Regions from separate parts of the Blautia sp. TF10-30 genome, predicted to be linked through region 2. Evidence: predicted binding sites of a transcription regulator. Region 2 holds the regulator's gene; the other holds the start of a gene.
What was found. The regulator HrcA, encoded in region 2, represses chaperone genes, less so after heat shock. The targets are predictions, from matches to a motif close to TGTTAGCACTCNNNNNNNNNGAGTGCTAACA.

Region 1: the regulator HrcA is predicted to act here: its motif matches at 2,015-2,045, upstream of groES (co-chaperone GroES).

The regions. Positions count from the first base shown of each region.
Region 1 covers NZ_QUKM01000002.1:151,264-161,280, forward strand. Annotated here, with positions in the region: gene groL (chaperonin GroEL) at 31-1,656, opposite strand; gene groES (co-chaperone GroES) at 1,693-1,977, opposite strand; gene codY (GTP-sensing pleiotropic transcriptional regulator CodY) at 2,325-3,146, opposite strand; gene topA (type I DNA topoisomerase) at 3,407-5,488, opposite strand; gene dprA (DNA-processing protein DprA) at 5,856-6,725, opposite strand; gene DXD02_RS03190 (YifB family Mg chelatase-like AAA ATPase) at 6,729-8,252, opposite strand; gene sigK (RNA polymerase sporulation sigma factor SigK) at 8,448-9,074, opposite strand; gene DXD02_RS03200 (HelD family protein) at 9,211-10,017, shown strand, end outside.
Region 2 covers NZ_QUKM01000002.1:310,548-320,564, forward strand. Annotated here, with positions in the region: gene dnaK (molecular chaperone DnaK) at 1-1,120, opposite strand, end outside; gene grpE (nucleotide exchange factor GrpE) at 1,187-1,798, opposite strand; gene hrcA (heat-inducible transcriptional repressor HrcA) at 1,848-2,906, opposite strand; gene DXD02_RS03900 (helix-turn-helix domain-containing protein) at 3,191-3,409, shown strand; gene DXD02_RS03905 (hypothetical protein) at 3,487-3,852, opposite strand; gene DXD02_RS03910 (helix-turn-helix domain-containing protein) at 4,025-4,243, shown strand; gene uvrB (excinuclease ABC subunit UvrB) at 4,454-6,454, opposite strand; gene DXD02_RS03920 (HEPN domain-containing protein) at 6,914-7,345, opposite strand; gene DXD02_RS03925 (nucleotidyltransferase domain-containing protein) at 7,332-7,673, opposite strand; partial or broken gene DXD02_RS16205 (DEAD/DEAH box helicase family protein) at 7,944-8,042, opposite strand; gene DXD02_RS03930 (hypothetical protein) at 8,033-8,449, opposite strand; gene DXD02_RS03935 (YczE/YyaS/YitT family protein) at 8,541-9,146, opposite strand; gene DXD02_RS03940 (MBL fold metallo-hydrolase) at 9,287-10,017, opposite strand, start outside.

The DNA of each region.
Region 1 (10,017 bases), 160 kb from region 2:
TTGTTTTACCAGACATTTTTATCCCGGAAATTACATCATTCCCATTCCGCCGTCTGCGCCTGCCGGCATAGCCGGAGCCGGCTCTTTGATGGTGGAAACTACGGACTCGGTGGTCAGCAGGGTTGCGGAAACGCTGGTAGCGTTCTGCAGTGCGCTTCTGGTAACCTTAACCGGATCAAGGATACCAGCCTGGATCATGTCTACATACTCTTCGTTGTATGCATCAAATCCAACACCTACTTTGGACTCTTTTACTTTGTTGATAACAACAGCGCCTTCCAGACCTGCGTTTGTTACGATGTGGAACAGAGGAGCCTCAAGTGCTTTCTGTACGATTCTTGCACCGATCTTCTCGTCGCCGTCCAAGCTGTCAATCAGCTCTGCAAGCTGTGTTGTTACATGGATGTATGCAGAACCGCCGCCTGCGATGATACCCTCTTCTACGGCTGCTCTCGTTGCATTTAAAGCATCCTCCATACGGAGTTTTTCTTCTTTCATCTCGGTCTCGGTTGCTGCACCTACACGGATCACAGCTACGCCGCCTGCCATTTTTGCCAGTCTCTCCTGCAGTTTCTCTTTATCGAACTCAGAAGTGGTCTCCTCGATCTGGGATCTGATCTGGCCGATTCTTGCTGCGATGGCATCTTTTGCGCCGGCACCGTCAACGATAACGGTGTTCTCTTTCTGAACTTTAACAGATTTTGCACGTCCGAGCATTTCCAGAGTAGCGTCTTTTAATTCCAGACCAACTTCCTCGGAGATCACCTGGCCGCCGGTCAGGATTGCGATATCCTCGAGCATTGCTTTTCTTCTGTCGCCGTATCCCGGTGCTTTGACAGCTACTACGTTGAAGGTTCCGCGCAGTTTGTTGATCACGAGTGTCTGGAGAGCCTCGCCCTCTACGTCCTCAGCGATGATCAGCAGTCTTGCGCCGCTCTGTACGATCTGCTCCAGCAGCGGAAGAACTTCCTGAATGTTGGACAGTTTCTTATCGGTAATCAGGATATATGGATTGTCGAGAACGGCTTCCATTTTCTCCATATCGGTGCACATGTAAGCGGAGATATATCCACGGTCGAACTGCATACCTTCTACCAGCTCCAGCTCGTTCTGCATGGTCTTGGACTCCTCGATGGTGATAACGCCGTCTTTGGAAACTTTTTCCATAGCGTCAGCTACCATCTGGCCTACTTCTTCGCTTCCGGAAGAAACAGCTGCAACTTTTGCAATCTGCTCTTTGCCTGCTACCGGCTGGCTCATCTCTGCAAGGATCTGAACAGCTTTATCGGTTGCTTTCTTCATTCCCTTACGAAGAACGATCGGGTTAGCGCCTGCTGCCAGGTTTTTCATTCCTTCGTTTACCATAGCCTGTGCCAGAACGGTTGCGGTTGTGGTACCGTCACCTGCTACGTCGTTGGTCTTTGCAGCAACTTCTTTGATGAGCTGTGCGCCCATGTTTTCAAAGCCGTCTGCCAGCTCGATCTCTTTTGCAATCGTAACACCATCGTTTGTGATGAGCGGAGCGCCGTACTGTTTGTCCAGAACAACGTTTCTTCCTTTCGGTCCAAGGGTTACACGTACGGTATCTGCAAGCTGGTTTACACCATTCTGAAGAGCGTTTCTTGCCTCTGCTCCATATTTAATCTCTTTTGCCATGATTGTCATGCCTCCTGATTTTTACTTGATTATTCTTTATTTTACAACTGCCAGAATGTCATCCTGTTTTACGATGATGTACTCTTCGTCTTCCAGTTTGACGTTGGTTCCTGCATATTTGGAATAGATTACCTGATCTCCGACTGCAACTTCCATTTTTACTTCTTTGCCGTCTTCTACTTTTCCAGGTCCTACTGCGATAACCTCAGCCTGCTGCGGTTTCTCCTGTGCCTGTCCCGGAAGTACGATACCGGATTTTGTGGTTTCCTCTGCTTTTAACTCTTTTAATACAACTCTGTCACCTAAAGGTACTAACTTCATTTATGTTTCCTCCTTCAAGATTTCATTCAGTTTTATTTATTAGCACTCAGTTCATTCGAGTGCTACTTGATGGTTCTTACTATAGTGTTTTCCACCTCATTTCGCAAATGTATGAATTTTGTAATTCTCTTTTTTTTTCTCGTGATAGCTCTTAATTTCTCTTATTTTCTCGTTTTTTCTTATTTTGGCAACTTTTTCATATTTTATACTCTCTTTAGAATCTAATTATAGTTTATTCCTAAAAACTGGAATGATACCATTTTTTTCCGCTCCACGAATGCTTTTTTGCACAAAAAGAAACGGCGCCATTCTTAAACGGCTCCGATTCTTTTCTACATTCCACTTTTTTATTTTTTCGCCTCGTCCGGATGGGCATCGCCCTTTCCTTTCAGGTTCTTTCTTGCTTTGATCTCGTCGAGTTCATCAAAGATATAATCATTTAATACCTTGATATACGTTCCCTTCATACCGCTGGAACGGGACTCGATGACGCCTGCGCTCTCGAATTTGCGGAGGGCATTTACAATGACGGATCTTGTGATGCCGACGCGGTCTGCAATTTTGCTTGCAACCAGAATGCCCTCATCCCCGTTCAGTTCATCAAAGATATGGATGATGGCTTCCAGTTCGGAGAAGGACAACGTGTTGAATGCGGATTTAACCACCTGAACCTTGCGGTTTTCCTCCACATTTTCCTCGTTGACGGAACGCATCATTTCCAGTCCGACAACGGTTGTGCCGTACTCACTGACGATGATATCGTCGATATCGTACTGCGGGGTGCAGCGGTACATAAATACGGTACCAAGGCGTTCTCCGGCGATCTCGATCGGGCAGATAATTGCGGTGTAGCGCTCTACACCAGGCCGCTCAAAGCCGAGGGTCTGTAAATTGACGTTCTCTTTTGTGGAGAGTACGCCGAGGAGACGCTCGTTTAATGCGGCATCGACATAACCGCCCACCTTATCCTCGATCAGCTCCGTAATTTCTTCCACGCCCGGGCAAAGGCTGATGCCCAGCACTTTTCCTTTTTTACTGATCACCAGGATATTGGAACTTAACGTTTCCATCAGGACTTCACAGATATCGTTGAACACGACCTTCGTGGAGTGATTGTTATGAAGCAGTTTGTTGATTTTTCTGGTTTTATCCAGCAGTTGTACGCTCATGTTCTTCTCCTTTCTTTATTTTCTGCATTTTTTTGGCGTATCCGCCGAAAAAAATGCACACTGATGCCTTTTTCAGACAACCCTTAAAACTAAGCTCATTCTATCATGTAGTTTTCCGGAAATCAATATATTTTTCAGAAAACTATAAATTTTATAAAAATTCATGCTAAATTTTTTCGGATCTTCCTGTTTTTCCGCCTCGATAAGCAAAAAAAACGGCCTGCACCAGTTTTTCACCAGTACAGACCGCTTTGTCATTCTCAGTCTTCGTCTTTCTTTTCGCGTGCTTCTACATAGCCGCACTGCTCGTCCGCGCAGACCAGCTTATTGCCTTTTTCCAGCATATAGCCGCCGCACTGCGGGCATTTCTTGGCAGACGGTTTCTGCCAGGACATGAAATCGCATTCCGGATTGTTTTCGCATCCATAATATTTCCGTCCTTTTTTCGTCTTGCGCAGGATCACTTCTTTTCCGCACTTCGGACACGGAACACCGATCTTTTCCAGATACGGCTTCGTGTTCTTGCAGTCCGGGAATCCCGGGCAGGCGAGGAATTTTCCGTGCGGGCCGTATTTGACCACCATGTTGCGGCCGCAGTTCTCGCAGATGACATCCGTCACCTCATCCTCTACCTTAACTTCTTCGAGGTTCTTTTCTGCCTCTGTGACCGCCTCATAGAGATCCGGCCAGAAGTTCTCGACTACTGTCTTCCACGGAACACTGCCATCTCCAACCCTGTCGAGCAGAGCTTCCATCGTTGCCGTAAAGTTGACATCCACGATGCTCGGGAATGCCTCTTTCATCATGTTGTTGACCACCTCGCCGAGCTCTGTCATGTAAAGGTTCTTGTTCTCCTTTGCCACGTAACGGCGGTTGATGATCGTTGTGATGGTCGGCGCATACGTACTTGGACGGCCGATGCCGAGTTCCTCAAGCATTTTGACAAGGGATGCCTCGGTGTAGTGTGCCGGCGGCTGTGTGAAGTGCTGCTGCGGATCCATCTTTTCCAGTGCCAGCTCCGTTCCTGCCTCCAGGCTCCGGACAGCGGCGTTTTTCTCTTTCTTTTCCTCATCCGGATCGGTGTAAACGGACATGAAACCATCAAATGCCAGACGGGAGGAAGCTGCTGTAAAGAGATACTCTCCTGCATTGATCCGTGCGGAAATTGTCTCATAGACGGCCGGCTGCATGCGGCTTGCCACAAAGCGTTTCCAGATCAGCTGATACAGGCGGAACAGATCTCTTGGCAGGGATTCTTTTACCATTACCGGTGTATTCGTCACATCGGTCGGACGGATGGCCTCGTGCGCATCCTGTGCCTTGCTGTTTTTATTCTCCGTCGTGTCCCCGCTTGCGGTATATTTTGTGCCGTACTGCTCCTGGATAAAGGAACGTGCTGCCGCATCGGCCTCCTCGCTGATTCGTGTAGAATCGGTACGCAGATAGGAAATCAAAGCGATCGTTCCCTTTCCTTTTACTTCCACGCCCTCGTAGAGCTGCTGCGCCAGACGCATCGTCTTCTGCGTGGAGAAGTTCAGCACCTTCGATGCTTCCTGCTGCAGGGTACTCGTGGTGAACGGAAGCGGTGCTTTCTTGGAACGCTCTCCTTTTTTCACTTCGGATACGGTAAAGGTCTCATTTTCCAGTCCCTTTAAGATTTCATCGAGCTGCTCTTTCGTCTCGATCGCCATCTTTTCACTGCCTTTGCCGTGGAATTTTGCGACGAGCGGTTTCTTCTCGCCCGGAATTTTCAGATCTGCTTCCAGTGTCCAGTATTCTTTCGGAATGAACGCATTGATCTCATCCTCGCGGTCGCCGATGATGCGCAGTGCAACGGACTGCACACGGCCGGCGGAAAGTCCGCGTTTGATTTTCTTCCATAACAATGGGCTGATTTCATAACCTACCATACGGTCGAGGCAGCGGCGCGCCTGCTGCTCGTCCACCAGGTTCATATCGATGTCGCGTGCCTGTTTGATCGACGCTTTGACTGCTGATTTTGTGATCTCGTTGAAAGTGATGCGGCGCATCTTGTTCTCATCGAGATTCAGCGCAATCGACAGATGCCAGGAAATTGCCTCTCCCTCGCGGTCAGGGTCAGTTGCGAGATAAACTTTATCTGCTTTTTTTGCGGCTTTTCGAAGAGATGCCAGAAGCTCTCCTTTTCCGCGGATGGTGATATATTTTGGTTCAAAGTCATGTTCTACATCAATTCCAAGCCGGCTTTTCGGCAGATCGCGCACATGGCCCATAGATGCTGCAACTTCGTAATTTGCCCCGAGATACTTTTTCACCGTCTTGACTTTTGCCGGTGATTCCACTATTACAAGATATTTTGCCACCTCTGATGCCTCCTGAATACATATTTTTATAACTGTCCAGATCTATATTGCGTTTTTCATATCGCATAGTTCTGCATCATTACAAATTCCAGAATAATTCCTAAATTAGTCGTAACTTCCACTGACTATACACCAAAAAGTTTTTTCTTGCAAGTGTTTTCCATTTTTAAAATGTACCATTTTTCGATGTTTCCCGACAAAATAACAGGATTTTTTCAATTTTTTAACGATTTTTCCTGATTTTTTTCTTTTCTTTTTCCTTTTTCAGACATGCACGCGGCGCAGAAGAGCCCCCTTTTTTCTTTTTCTTCTATTATAATTGTGCACCGGGCGGAATATCACAAAACCTTTCTTTTCCTCGTCCCTTTTACGATAACGCCATGTACACGCCCGGCGGATTTTCCGCAATAATGCCGTCAATTTCGAGTGCCAGCAGAATGCCGGTCAGCTCCTGCAGCGGGATTCCGGTGCTGCCGGCAAGCTGTGCAAGATTCTGCGGTTCTGCCGCGAGTGTTTTCAGAACCATTTCCGCCTCTTTTCCATAGCGCGGACGCGGTGCGGCTCTTTTTGTTCCGGCCTTTTTCACGCCCAGCTCCTCGAGAATCGTTTCGGGTGAAATCGCAATTTCCGCTCCCTGCGCGATCAGGCGGTTGCAGCCGCGGCTTGTCGCATCCGTTGTCCGTCCGGGCAGGGCAAATACCGTTTTTCCCTGCTCCAGCGCGTAGTCCGCCGTAATGAGCGAGCCGCTCTTCTCTTTTGCCTCAATTACCAGAACGACATCTGCCAGCGCACTGATCACGCGGTTGCGGATCGGGAAATGCCACGGAAGCGGCTCTGCGCCCGGCGGAAATTCGCTTAAGACACCGCCTCCGTTCTCCAGCATCCGCCGCATCAGCGGGTAATTCTGTTTCGGATAGCAGATATCCACGCCGCAGCCAAGCACGGCAAACGTCTTTCCCTTTCCGCGCAGTGCCCCCTCGTGCGCCGCCGCGTCGATTCCACACGCCAGTCCGCTGATCACCGCCACGCCGTTTGCCGCCAGCACCTGCGCGAAAAAGGCCGCCTGGCTCTTTCCGTACGCCGTACACATCCGCGCGCCCACAATCGCCGCTGTTTTCTGCTCATCCACCGGCAGCGCGCCCCGCACGAAAAGGCGGGACGGCATGTCCGCGAACGGCATAAGCCGCTCCGGATAGCCCTCCTGCCCGCGGCCGACTGTAAAGATTTCCATCGCCATACGTCAGATCCTCCATATACTTTTGTCGGCGCTCCGAAAGCAGATCGCCTCGCTGATATGCGGCACGCCGATTTTGACCGCCCCGTCCAGATCCGCAATTGTCCGCGCGGTGCGGATAATCCCGTGGTAGGAACGCGCGCTGAGGCGCAGGCGGCGGAAGGCATCCTCTAAAAGCTCTTCCGCTGCCTTTTCCAGGATACAGTATTTCTCGATCTGGCCTGCTTTCAGTTCGCTATTGAAATGAATCGACTCCTGCCGGTAGCGCGCCGCCTGAATTTGCGCCGCTGCCGTCGCTTTTTCCCGCATCCTGGCCGAGGATTCGCACCGCTCCTCGCCGTGCAGATCCTCGTAGGAAAGTGCTTCCACCTGCACGCAGAGATCCATGCGGTCGAGGAACGGCTGGCTGACTCTCGAGAGATACCGGCTGATGTCGCCGGGTGCGCAGGTACAGCGCGATAAGTCGGGGTAAAAGCCGCAGGGGCAGGGGTTCATTGCCGCCACCATCAGAAATGACGCCGGAAACACATAGTTTCCGCTGACACGGGAAATCACAATCCGGTGCTCCTCGAGCGGCTGGCGCAGGATCTCAATGGTTGTGCGCGTCATCTCCGGGAGTTCATCAAGGAAGAGAACACCGCGGTGTGCCAGCGTAATTTCGCCCGGGGACGGCTGTTTTCCGCCGCCTGCAAGAGCCTGCGGCGACATCGTGTGATGCGGAGCACGGAAGGGCCGCTCCCGGCGGACACCCTCTCCTTTGGCAAGCATTCCGGCGATGCTGTAGATCCGCGTTACTTCCATCTGCTCCTCCTCAGACATCGGAGGCATGATCGTCGGAATCCGCCTTGCAATCATGGATTTTCCGCTGCCCGGCGGCCCCAGCATCAGCAGATTGTGAAATCCGGCCGCAGCGATGAGCGCCGCCCGCCGCGCCGCCGTCTGGCCCTGCACTTCGGAAAAGTCCGGCTCTTTTCCGTCCTCCTTCTTTTGATTTTCTATAGACGGAAGCGACGGCATTTTCCCTTCACAGCAGTAGTTCAAAAGCTCCTGTAAATTCTGGATTCCAACGACGTGAAGCCCGCCGACCAGACCCCCTTCCGCGGCATTTCCGGCCGGAACAAGAAGCGTTGTGCATCCAAGCTCCCGCGCCTTCGCCGCTGCCGGAAACACACCGCTGATCTCCTGCACATGGCCGTCAAGGCCGAGTTCGCCGAGCACCATCGTTTTCCGGAGTGACCCGGGCGGAATCCGGCCGAGCGTCATCAGAACGCCCGCTGCAATCGGAAGATCGAAACGCGATCCTTCTTTTCGGACGTCCGCCGGGGATAAATTAATCGTAATTCGTTTCGGAGGCAGGGAAATTCCCATGTTTTTGAGGGCTGTCCGCACGCGGTCCTGCGCCTCCTTTACCTGGGCACTCACGTAGCCGACCATCGTAAACTGCGGCATGCCGTCACTGACATCCGCCTCCACCTGCACCGGAATCATCTCCATGCCCGAGACGGTGGCTGATAATACACTGCAATACAAAGAAAACCTCCTTTTCTTTCAGTAGCAGGTCGTATAGTTCCTATTTATTTTTCATTTTGGGAAAATGTCCGGCAAGAACACCGGGAAGATATTATCTTTGATTTTTATTCGAAAAAGTAAGGATAAGGAAACCTTTTCTGCACCTGATTTCCTTACCCTTTATTATAGAAGCAGTCCGTTTGAAATGTCAAGCATTTACGAAGCGGCAAACCGTAACCGCAACTTTTCAATTGCATTCTTCTCGATCCGCGACACGTACGAACGGCTGATGCCGAGCCGGGCAGCGACCTGTTTCTGTGTGTATTCTGCTTTTCCGCCAAGGCCGTACCGGAGAAGAAGCACCTGTTTTTCCTGCTCTTTTAATTCCGAATCCAGATAACAATACAGCCGCACCGCGTCCTCTTTCCGGTTGTACTGTTCCGCGATATCCTCCCCGCCGCCCTCCACGATGTCGAGCAGATGGATCTCATTTCCCTCCTTGTCGGTTCCGATCGGCTCGTAGAGGGAAATCTCCCGTGCCGTTTTCTTTTTGCTCCGAAGATACATCAGCAGCTCATTATCAATACAGCGGGCGGCGTATGCGGCCAGCCGGTTTCCTTTTTTCGAATCATATGTCATCACCGCCTTGATGAGGCCGATCGTTCCAATGGAAATCAGATCGTCGAGATCATCGGGCAGGCCCTGATACTTTTTCACAACGTGCGCGACCAGGCGCAGATTCCGCTCGACCAGAATGTCTCTGGCTTTTGTATCGCCCCTCTGATACGCATCCAGACAGCTTTTTTCTTCCTGTGCAGACAGTGGTTTTAAAAAGGTTTCCAAGAAAAGCGGCACCTCAAAGGGGATTTTTCTTTATTTTATGTTTGAATTGCAGGAAACGTGCCTGTCTGCTATACTGATAAAATCAGCCGGGTTTTCCGGCACTCGACATTATATTTTTAAGAGGAGGTTTCCTTTTATGACAGACCAGAAAAACGGACAGGAATATCTTTCTTTTGTGCTGGAAAAGCTGCAGGCGCGTCTTGCCGAGATTAGTCAGTCTCTGCTGGACGGACAGAAAGAAATTGAAAATATGCACGATTATTACTGGCAGAACTATACCGAGATGGACCAGTACGGATATGAGGATTACGACAATCAGCAGGCGCTGCTGCATCAGGTGAATGCGAATCAGGAGCAGCTTCTTCTGCGGAGCCGCTTCCGGAAAATGCTGGATTCTCCGTTCTTCGGGCGTGTGGATTTCCGCTATGACGGGGATGATGAGCCGGAAATTTTCTATATCGGCATCGGCAATTTTGCGGAGCGGCCGGGCGAGCTGCCGCTGATTTACGACTGGAGAAGCCCGGTCAGCGGTCTTTTCTACGATTTTGACCGCGGGCCGGCTTCCTATCTGGCGCCGGGCGGCGAGATGACAGGGGAAATCTGTTCCAAGTGGCAGTATAAGATCCGGGATGGAAAGATGATTTACGGATTTGAAAGTGATGTGAAAATTGATGATGATATTTTAAAGGCGGAGCTTGGCAGCAACGGCGAGGTACAGCTGAAGAATATTATCCGCACAATTCAGAAGGAACAGAATGCGATCATCCGCAATACGAAGGACCGGATTCTGGTAATTCAGGGAGCGGCGGGAAGCGGCAAGACATCGGTGGCGCTGCATCGGATTGCCTACCTTTTGTATCATGACAGACAGAATCTGAAGTCTTCGAATATTCTGATTTTATCGCCGAACGGGGTATTTTCGGATTATATTTCACATATTCTG
Region 2 (10,017 bases):
TGGACAGAGACAGTGGAGTTACATCCAGAAGAAGGATATCGCCTGCGCCGGCGTCTCCTGCAAGTTTACCACCCTGTACGGAAGCACCAAGTGCTACGCACTCATCCGGGTTCAGGCTCTTGCTCGGCTCGTGTCCGGTCAGCTGTCTTACTTTATCCTGTACAGCCGGGATACGGGTAGATCCGCCTACCAGAAGGACTTTGGAAAGCTCGGATGCCTGAAGGCCTGCATCAGAAAGTGCTCTCTGTACCGGCTCTGCGGTTTTCTCTACCAGGTCGTGGGTCAGCTCATCGAATTTAGCCTTTGTCAGGTTCATATCGAGATGTTTCGGGCCATCTGCGGTTGCAGTGATGAACGGCAGGTTGATGTTGGTTGTAGTTGCGCTGGAAAGCTCTTTCTTTGCTTTCTCTGCTGCTTCTCTGATTCTCTGCAGAGCCATCTTGTCGTTGGAAAGATCTACACCTTCCTGTTTTTTGAACTCAGCGAGGATATAATCTGTTACTTTCTGGTCGAAGTCATCGCCGCCCAGACGGTTGTTTCCTGCTGTGGAAAGAACTTCGATAACGCCGTCACCGATCTCGATGATGGAAACATCGAAAGTACCACCGCCAAGGTCGTATACCATGATCTTCTGCTCATTTTCGTTGTCCAGTCCGTATGCCAGAGCTGCTGCGGTAGGCTCGTTGATGATACGTTTTACATCAAGACCTGCGATTTTACCGGCATCTTTGGTTGCCTGACGCTGTGCGTCATTGAAGTAAGCCGGAACTGTGATAACTGCTTCTGTTACTTTCTCACCAAGGTAGTTCTCTGCATCACCTTTCAGTTTCTGAAGAATCATAGCGGAGATCTCCTGCGGAGAGTATTTCTTTCCTTCGATATCTACTTTATAGTCAGTACCCATCTCACGTTTGATGGAACGGATGGTTCTGTCTGCGTTTGTTACAGCCTGACGTTTTGCCGGCTCGCCGACCAGACGGTCACCTGTTTTTGTGAATGCTACGATAGAAGGAGTTGTTCTTTCACCCTCTGCGTTTGCGATAACGGTTGGTTTTCCACCTTCCATAACGGCTACACAGCTGTTTGTTGTTCCTAAGTCAATACCAATAATTTTGCCCATTGTTGTTTCCTCCTCAATGAATTATGCTAAAAAATGGTTTAATTTCTATTTATTTATCTTCAAGGCTTAATTAGCCACCTTGACCATACTGTGACGGACTACGGAACCTTTGTACATGTAGCCCTTCAGGAACTCTTCTACGACGATGTTCTCGCCGGCTTCCTCATCCTCCACATGCATCACTGCGTTGTGCAGGTTCGGATCGAATTCCTTTCCAACGGCCTCGATCACGGTTACACCGAGTTCATCGAGTGCTGTGGTAAACTGTTTGTATACTTTATTCATGCCGTCTGCGAACGGATCTTCCTCCGGGTTTTCCACCGTTGCAAGTCCGCGCTCGAAGCTGTCAACAACCGGAAGAATCTTCTCGATGATGTCTTTTGCTCCAATGGCATACATATTTGCTTTTTCTTTTTCGGTGCGTTTGCGGAAGTTATCGAACTCTGCCATCTGACGGGTCAGGCGGTCAGTCAGCTCTTCGATTTTCTCATCTTTTTTATCTTTTTTCTTTTTGAAGAACTTTCGTTCTTTGCCATCCTCAGCAGTTTCTTCTGCAGCTTCCGCTTCTTTTGCCTCTGCTGCTTTCTTTGCTTCTTCCTGCTCCGCAGCCGGTTCGGTTTCCGGCAGATCGGTCTCTGCTCCGGTTTCTTTTTCCATCTCGCGTGTAGGTTCTTCCATGGTTTCCTCTTTCTTTCTATTTTCTTCGCTCACTGATCATTCCACCTTTCTACTCACCTGTGTCCGGCTTTTTGAAGACGGCGTCCAGTTGAACTTTTAATGTTTTCAGGTTATCTACCACATTTTCGTAATCCATCCGCTTTGGTCCCACGATACCGATTGTTCCGCGCATACCGTTTCCCATATCGTATGTGGTGGTGACCACGCTGCAGTCCCGTAAGGGTTCCATCGAAGATTCATTTCCGATGTATACCTGAATACCGGTATTTTCCTCTCCGTCCTGCTCCTCGGCAGCTCCTTTGATCATATCGACCAGTTTCTGCCGTTCCTCGAATGTGGAGATCAGCTGGCTGGCTTTGCTGCTGTCGGAAAGCTCAGGGTACTTGAAAATGTTGGTTGCGCCGCTGGTGTACACCGGCACATCTTCTTCGCTGACTGCGATGGCTTCCGCTACGGTATCGACCACTTTGCTGATGATGCCGGAGTGGATGCCTGCCTGCTCTTTCATCTTCTTGATCATGCCAAGATTGATTTCTTCAATGGTCAGGCCATTGAGCTGTGTGTTCAGAAGCAGGTTCAGCTTTAATATCTGTTCATCGTTGATGGTCTCGTCTAGGTCGATCATCTGGTTTTTCACCAGGTTGCCTTCTACGACGATGACGGCCAGGAGCTGCTCTTCATTGACTTTTGAGAGCTGGATGAATTTCACTTTATTTCTGTGATATTCCGGTCCTGTAATCAACGTTGCATAGTTGGTAGATGAAGCGAGGACTTTGACAACCTGCTGCAGAACTTTTTCCATTCGGTCTGTTTTTTCAATGACCATGTTTTTGATGTCTGCAACTTCCTGTTCTTTTTCCCGCATCAGCTCATCTACATAGAGGCGGTAGCCTTTATCGGAAGGAATGCGTCCTGCGGAAGTGTGGGGCTGTAAGATGTAACCCATCTCTTCCAGATCGGACATTTCATTCCGGATTGTGGCGGAGCTTAAATTCAAATCCGTGTATTTGGAAATCGTTCTTGAGCCGACCGGCTCGCCCGTTTCCAGATACGTCTGGATGATCGCTTTTAATATTTTTCTTTTTCTTTCATCCAATTCTGTATCCACTAAGATAAGCTCCTTCCTGTTGTATAGTCCTGTTAGCACTCGTTTCAGTGGAGTGCTAACATCTATGTTCTTAAGATAGCACTCTGCCTTTTGTTTGTCAACACCTTTTCCCGGTTTTTCTATGAAGAAATTGTGAAAAAAGTATAAACCGTTTTCTTTCTGAAAAGGAATCTGACTTTTCTTTTTTATTGCATTCTACTGTTTCAAAGGCGCTATAGCCGTATGGTAGGATTCTGCCATTTCGATACGACCATTTAGTAGCATTTTCTCAGAGGTGATGAATCATGAAATATCAGAGACTGGAGGATCTGCGCACGGACCGCGATCTGACGATCCGCCAGGTTGCCGACTATCTCGGCTGCAACCGCGATGTGTATACCCGATATGAAAAAGGCGTCCGGCAGCTGCCGATCTCCATTGCCATCCGTCTGGCGGAGCTGTATCAGGTCAGTCTGGATTATCTGGTCGGCATCAGCGATGAGAAGCGGCCGTATGGATCCTGACTTTCCGGTGTCTCCGCCGCAGCAAAAGCAGGAGGACAGTTTTTCTTCTCCCTGTCCTCCCTGTTTTGCTTCTTCGTTTACAGATTCTGCAGATATTCCATCATCCGCGTTTCGCTGAGTTTCCATCCGTCCGGCTCCCCGCAGAGATACAGCGTAAAATGCCCGCACGGGACTCCGTTTTCCAGGTGGATGCCGGTATACAGTTCTACAATGAGGAGTTCTTCTGCTTTTTCTTCATATATATTAGTGATCTGATAGATGCGCTCTCCCTTTTCGTCCACCGGCCATTCTTTCTTCAGCACATCCCTCAGACGGCTCTCCCGCCCCTGCGCTTCGCATTCTTCCTCCCGGCTGATCATTTTTTCAAACGCTTCCGGCGTCTCCATCCGTTCCACTATATTCTGGACAAAATCTTCTATTTCTATTCTTTCTGCTTTTCCCATTCGTTCCCCCATTTCTGCCGTACATATTTTTCTGTTTTCTGCACAGGCTGTCTTCACCCGCCGTTTCTCTCTCCCGCCCCATTCTCCAATTTGCGACCATATGATCTGATTTAACTTTGTCCATCCAACCGTTTGGTAGTATGGGTTTGAATCTGAAAGGATGGTACAACGTATGAAATACCAGAGAATTGAAGATATGCGGATCGATCAGGATCTCACCATCAAAGAGATTTCTGCCCTGCTCGAATGCAACCGCGACGTCTATTCCCGCTACGAAAAAGGAATCCGCGACATCCCGATCGACTATGTGATCCGGCTTGCACGGTTCTATGACTGCTCGGTCGACTATCTGCTGAGTGTCTCCAGTAAAAAGAGAAAATTCGGCGATTAATTTTTTTATTGTTGTCTTTTTATTTTTGTGTTTTGCGTTTTGATACGACCATTTGGTCGCATTTTATATTATAATGGTATTCTTATTTTGCGTCAATTCTGAACAAGAAGGAATCAAAATCGGACGCAAAAAAGCGTGCCGGAAAGTTTTCTGTCGCTTTTCCGGCACGCTTTTTTTCATGCTCTTTTCTTCTTTTTTATTTCTGATTTTTTATTCTTCCATGTCATCCAGGCTCTTCTTCAGTGTGATCATTTTGTCACGCAGCTCGGCGGCCATTTCGAAGTTGAGTTCGGCGGCAGCGGCTTTCATCTGTTTCTGTACCTGGCCGATCAGTTTTTCCAGTTCTTCGCGGCTCATGGACTCCGGGTCTTTTTCCATCTTTTCTTCTGTCTTTGCCACTTCTTTCGAAATGCTGATGAGATCGCGGACGGCTTTTTTGATGGTGGTCGGAGTGATGCCGTGTTCTTTGTTGTAGGCTTCCTGCAGGGCACGGCGGCGCTTCGTCTCGTCGATTGCGAGGCGCATGGAATCGGTCATCACATCGGCGTACATGATAACATGGCCCTCGCTGTTTCGTGCGGCACGGCCGATGGTCTGGATCAGGGAGGTTTCGGAACGCAGGAAACCTTCTTTATCGGCATCCAGGATCGCCACGAGTGTGATTTCCGGGATGTCGAGACCCTCACGCAGAAGGTTGATGCCGACGAGCACATCGAAGACATCGAGACGCATATCACGGATGATCTCGGTCCGTTCCAGGGTGTCGATATCGGAGTGCAGGTAGCGCACGCGGATGCCGGCCTCTTTCATATAGTCGGTCAGATCCTCTGCCATACGCTTCGTCAGCGTCGTCACGAGAACTTTGTTGTGTTTTTCAGTTTCTTTCTTTACTTCCGAAATCAGATCGTCGATCTGTCCCTCCACCGGGCGCACCTCGACATCCGGGTCGAGAAGGCCGGTCGGGCGGATGATCTGTTCGGCGCGCAGCAGCTCGTGGTCTGCCTCGTAGTCGCCCGGCGTGGCAGATACGAAGAGGATCTGATCGATCCGGTCCTCGAACTCGCCGAAGTTCAACGGGCGGTTGTCTTTTGCGGACGGCAGACGGAATCCATAGTCCACCAGCGTCGATTTCCGCGACTGGTCGCCGGCATACATGCTGCGGATCTGCGGAACAGTCTTATGCGACTCATCCACGATGATGAGGAAATCATCTCCGAAATAGTCCATCAGTGTGTAGGGCGGCTCGCCTGGCTTTAATCCGGAGAGGTAACGCGAATAGTTTTCGATGCCGGAACAGATGCCGGTTTCTTTGAGCATCTCAATATCAAAATTGGTCCGCTCCTCGATGCGCTGGGCCTCGATCAGTTTTCCCTCGTGCTTGAAGAACTTCACCTGCTCTTCCATATCCTTTTCAATCTCGCCTGTTGCTTTCAGGATCGTGTCCATCGGCACAACGTAGTGGGAGGCAGGAAAGATTGCGATGTGGTTCAGTTCACATAAGATTTCACCCGTCAGCGTATCGATCTGCACCAGACGGTCAATCTCATCCCCGAAGAACTCGACGCGCACCGCCTTGTCCGTCTCCTCCGCCGGAAAAATCTCCAATACATCACCGCGCACGCGGAACGTACCGCGGTGGAAATCCATATCATTCCGGTCATACTGAATATCAATCAACTGCCGGATCACATCGTCCCGGTCCTTTTCCATTCCCGGGCGGAGCGAAATAATCATCTCCATGTAGTCCTTCGGGCTTCCGATTCCATAGATACACGAAACACTGGAAACCACAATGACATCGTTCCGCTCACTCAGTGCAGAAGTCGCGGAAAGCCGCAGCTTATCAATCTCATCGTTCCGCGCAGAGTCCTTTGCAATATACGTATCCGAAGACGGCACGTAAGCCTCCGGCTGGTAGTAGTCGTAGTAGGAGACAAAATATTCTACTGCATTCTCAGGGAAGAATTCCTTAAACTCACCGTACAGCTGTGCTGCAAGTGTTTTATTGTGCGCTATGATCAAGGTTGGCTTATTTAACTGTGCAATAACATTTGCCATGGTAAAGGTCTTGCCGGAACCTGTAACGCCCAGCAAAGTCTCGCATTGATTGCCTTCTTGAAAGCCTTTGACCAGTTTTTCGATTGCCTGGGGCTGGTCGCCTGTAGGCTGGTATTCGGAGTGTAATTTGAATATTTGTTGTGAATTCTGCAAAAAGCACCTCCTGGTTTTTATATCAAAAAAGTTCGTCTATCAGTCAGAAATTCGTCGAAGCACATTCTCTGATTTTAGCCGAATATGCCTCTCGACGAATTCTGTTCACCACCCGATATTTTATAGACTGATAAAAAGTAGTAAAACTAACGTGGACGAATTAACACTCAAATGTAAGAGATATTATATCATGGAAATTTAAAATTGTATATATGATGCGAACATTAGTTCTTCAAAAATTCATTTACATTTATCATTGTATCCAGAACAATTTCCGTATCCAGCTCCTTCTTTTCCGGTAATACTTCTTCCATATAAGAAAGCAATTCCGGCGGAATCTCCTCAGCTATAATATTTCCATTGTGGTATGGGGAGCATCCGTTGTGCTTATTAGAATAATATACTTTTACATAAAATATCCCTCAGGGCTTCAAACCCTGAGGGGCATCCTCGTTCATTTCAATTTTCCTTTTGTTTTTCAAGCTGTTCCATACAATATTTTTCTGCCAGAATTATAAATTCATCTGCAACTGAAATCTGCCGTTCTGATTCTTCTTTACTTGCAATATAAAAATCATCATAATCGCTGGCATGGCGAATCTCTTCTGCCTGTCCGATTTTCCTTCCCATTTCTCTTGGAAACACTGATGTTTTCACATAATCCTTATTGAAGTTAGCCACAGCATCCTTATGCCTTTTATATGCTTTACCGCTTACAGCATGTACTGCATTAATTGCATGAAAAATAGAATAGTATGCCCTGTTATTGGCTCCTTTATAATCTTCAATAGAAAATAATGCTCTTGCTGATTTCAGATCATTTCGGGCTGTTTCCAGACGATATAACACCAGATCCCGTCTAGTACCGATTTCCTGATTATGCTGCTCCATACAAAACTACCCCTTCTTTATGAATATTGGAATAAAATGGATAGTTCACAATCCACTTGTTAAAATGTGCTTCACTTTTTGCAATAGGCTTAATATCCGTGTCATGATCCATATTAAAGTCATAGGTCATGTACGAGAGCTGTTGTGCATATGCCTTTAATTCCAGATCTGACATATCTACCAGAATCATAATGTCCACATCAGAATCCGGACGGAAGTCACCCCTTGCATAAGAACCATAAAGGATTATCTGACGTACATGGGAACCATAAATCTTCTTGACCTCTTCCACATACTTTTTAATTAAATCCTGCATAATCTTTGGCATACATCATCACCTCATTTTCTGCTGATAATACTATAAGTTTCTCGATTCACAAATCTTTCTTCTTGATTTTATTATAACCAGTTTACCTTCGTTTCTCAATCAGTATTTTCCATGTATCAATTTTACTACTTTCTTCGACGAATTTTGTTCACCGTTATAGCCAATCCATCATGTCCATTTACTTTTAACGCATCGTTTATTATGCTTTATATAGTATTATTTTACCTTTCCAAATCAATATATGGTATGCAAATTAATATCAAGATACTAGGAGACAAAGTATTCCACTGCGTTTTCCGGGAAGAATTCCTTAAACTCACCATACATCTGTGCTGCAAGTGTTTTATTGTGCGCTATGATCAAGGTTGGCTAAGCCCCATTAACAAGGCAAAGACCATCTGCATATGGATCCGTGTCTCCTTCGATGCTTCCAGCAACAGTTTTACCTGCTCCAAAGTATATGTTTTAGTCTCATCTACAATAATCGTATAATACTTTGACTTTTTTACTCCTTTTGGCAGTTCCAAACCTTCACAGGGATTCGTCATAATCAACCTTTTCGATAATGCGTATCTCATAGAGGTATTCATAATTGTTCTTGCCCTTTTAGGAATAGCAGAATATTGTTTTACAGGTTCTTTATACATTTTCATCAGATGCCCTTGATTGAGCGCAAGCAGCCTCAGACCGCCAATTCTGGGAATAATATGTTTCTGAATACAGTCCCTATAATTATAATAGGTATTCGCCGTAAATGACATATCAGATGGAGACATTCTCCATCTGATATACTATCATACAGATACGATCATTTCAATATATGACTAAACCCCAACAGTTTAGCATCGTAATACCCAATTGCCACCTTTAAAAAGATAACTGTATCTTTTTTTCATAAATATTAATAATTCTTCCTATAAATAAGGCTGTCAGTATGGTTCCTATACCAAGACCATAAAAATGGGTATGATTAATTAAACATAAAATAATAGTGACAAACACAAGTGTAATATCAAAAGTATTTTTCACTATTGAAAAAGGAAAAGAGAAGACTTCTGAAATAGTTTTTACAATACCATCAGTTGGTGTTAAAATAAGATTTGTTTTCACGCTTAAAAATACGCCCATTGCAGTAATGAACATCGTCATAATAAAACAAATAACCCTTAAGTATAAACTTAACGATAATGTAGGAATTATAAAATCATATAAATCAGTCAACCAACCAAAAGCAAACGATAACGGAATTTCTAAAATAAAAGTAACTGTGATCTTTTTGGATAAAATACATTGAATAATAACAAATATTAAGTAACAGATAATAGAAGCTGTTCCTAAAGAAATGTTATAGATTTGTGATATTGAATACATCACAGAACTAAAAGCAGCAACTCCTAAATCAAAGCGAACATTTAATACAACAGCAAAAGCTATTAAATTCAAACCAAGAAAATACAAAAAATATTTTTTCATTCTTATTACCTCATCATGTCTATGGTACTGTAAGCCACCAGAACCGGAGATTCTGCCTTGATGGCACACTTATAAAAAGCCCAAAGGTCTTGATTTCAAGGCTTTCAGGCTTAAGTTAACCCCAGCGGAGTCTGTTGTGTTTATCTTACTGGAATTTCACCTTCATCTATCAGTCTGTCTGGGGAAAATACAATACGGATTCTTCCGTCTGTCGCAACCTTGCAATCTCCGTCAAACGCATTCTTACCGCCATCCTCGATTTTCGCAGTTCCTGAAAGGATATTCTCACAGATGCGTATCGCTGTATTCATGATGCTATGATCCATGGAACCAACGAAAGGCATTCCCGCATATCCCACATGGCCATTAAAATTGCGGTCAAATTCACTTTCATAGGACTTGATTTTATCCAGAGCTCCCAATAGTGTATTAATACTGTCTCTGCAGAGCAGATTACCATTGCAGGCATCTCCAGAAAACAGGATTCGCTCTTTCCGATCAAGGAAACAACAGCCTCCCGATGTATGACCCGGTGTCTCAATTACCTCGATACTGCGTCCCCCCAGCTCAAACACCATCCCCTCCTTCAAAGGAAGACATTTTGGCATCTTTTGTATCCGCCGGATATCCGCAGGGCTACAGTCATACACATCGTAAGCTCCCATATTTCCCAAAAGTTCCACATAATCTGCGATGCTATCATAATTTATCGGTTTAAGACTATCCTCATCTTTTTCGTGAATATATACCTCTTCAAACTGAGCAGCTCCTCCGATATGATCCGGATGTCCATGTGTCAGCACTACATCATAGGGAAGCGGAGTCAGCCAGGAAATCAGCTTTTTCAGGTCTGTCATTCCGACACCCGTAT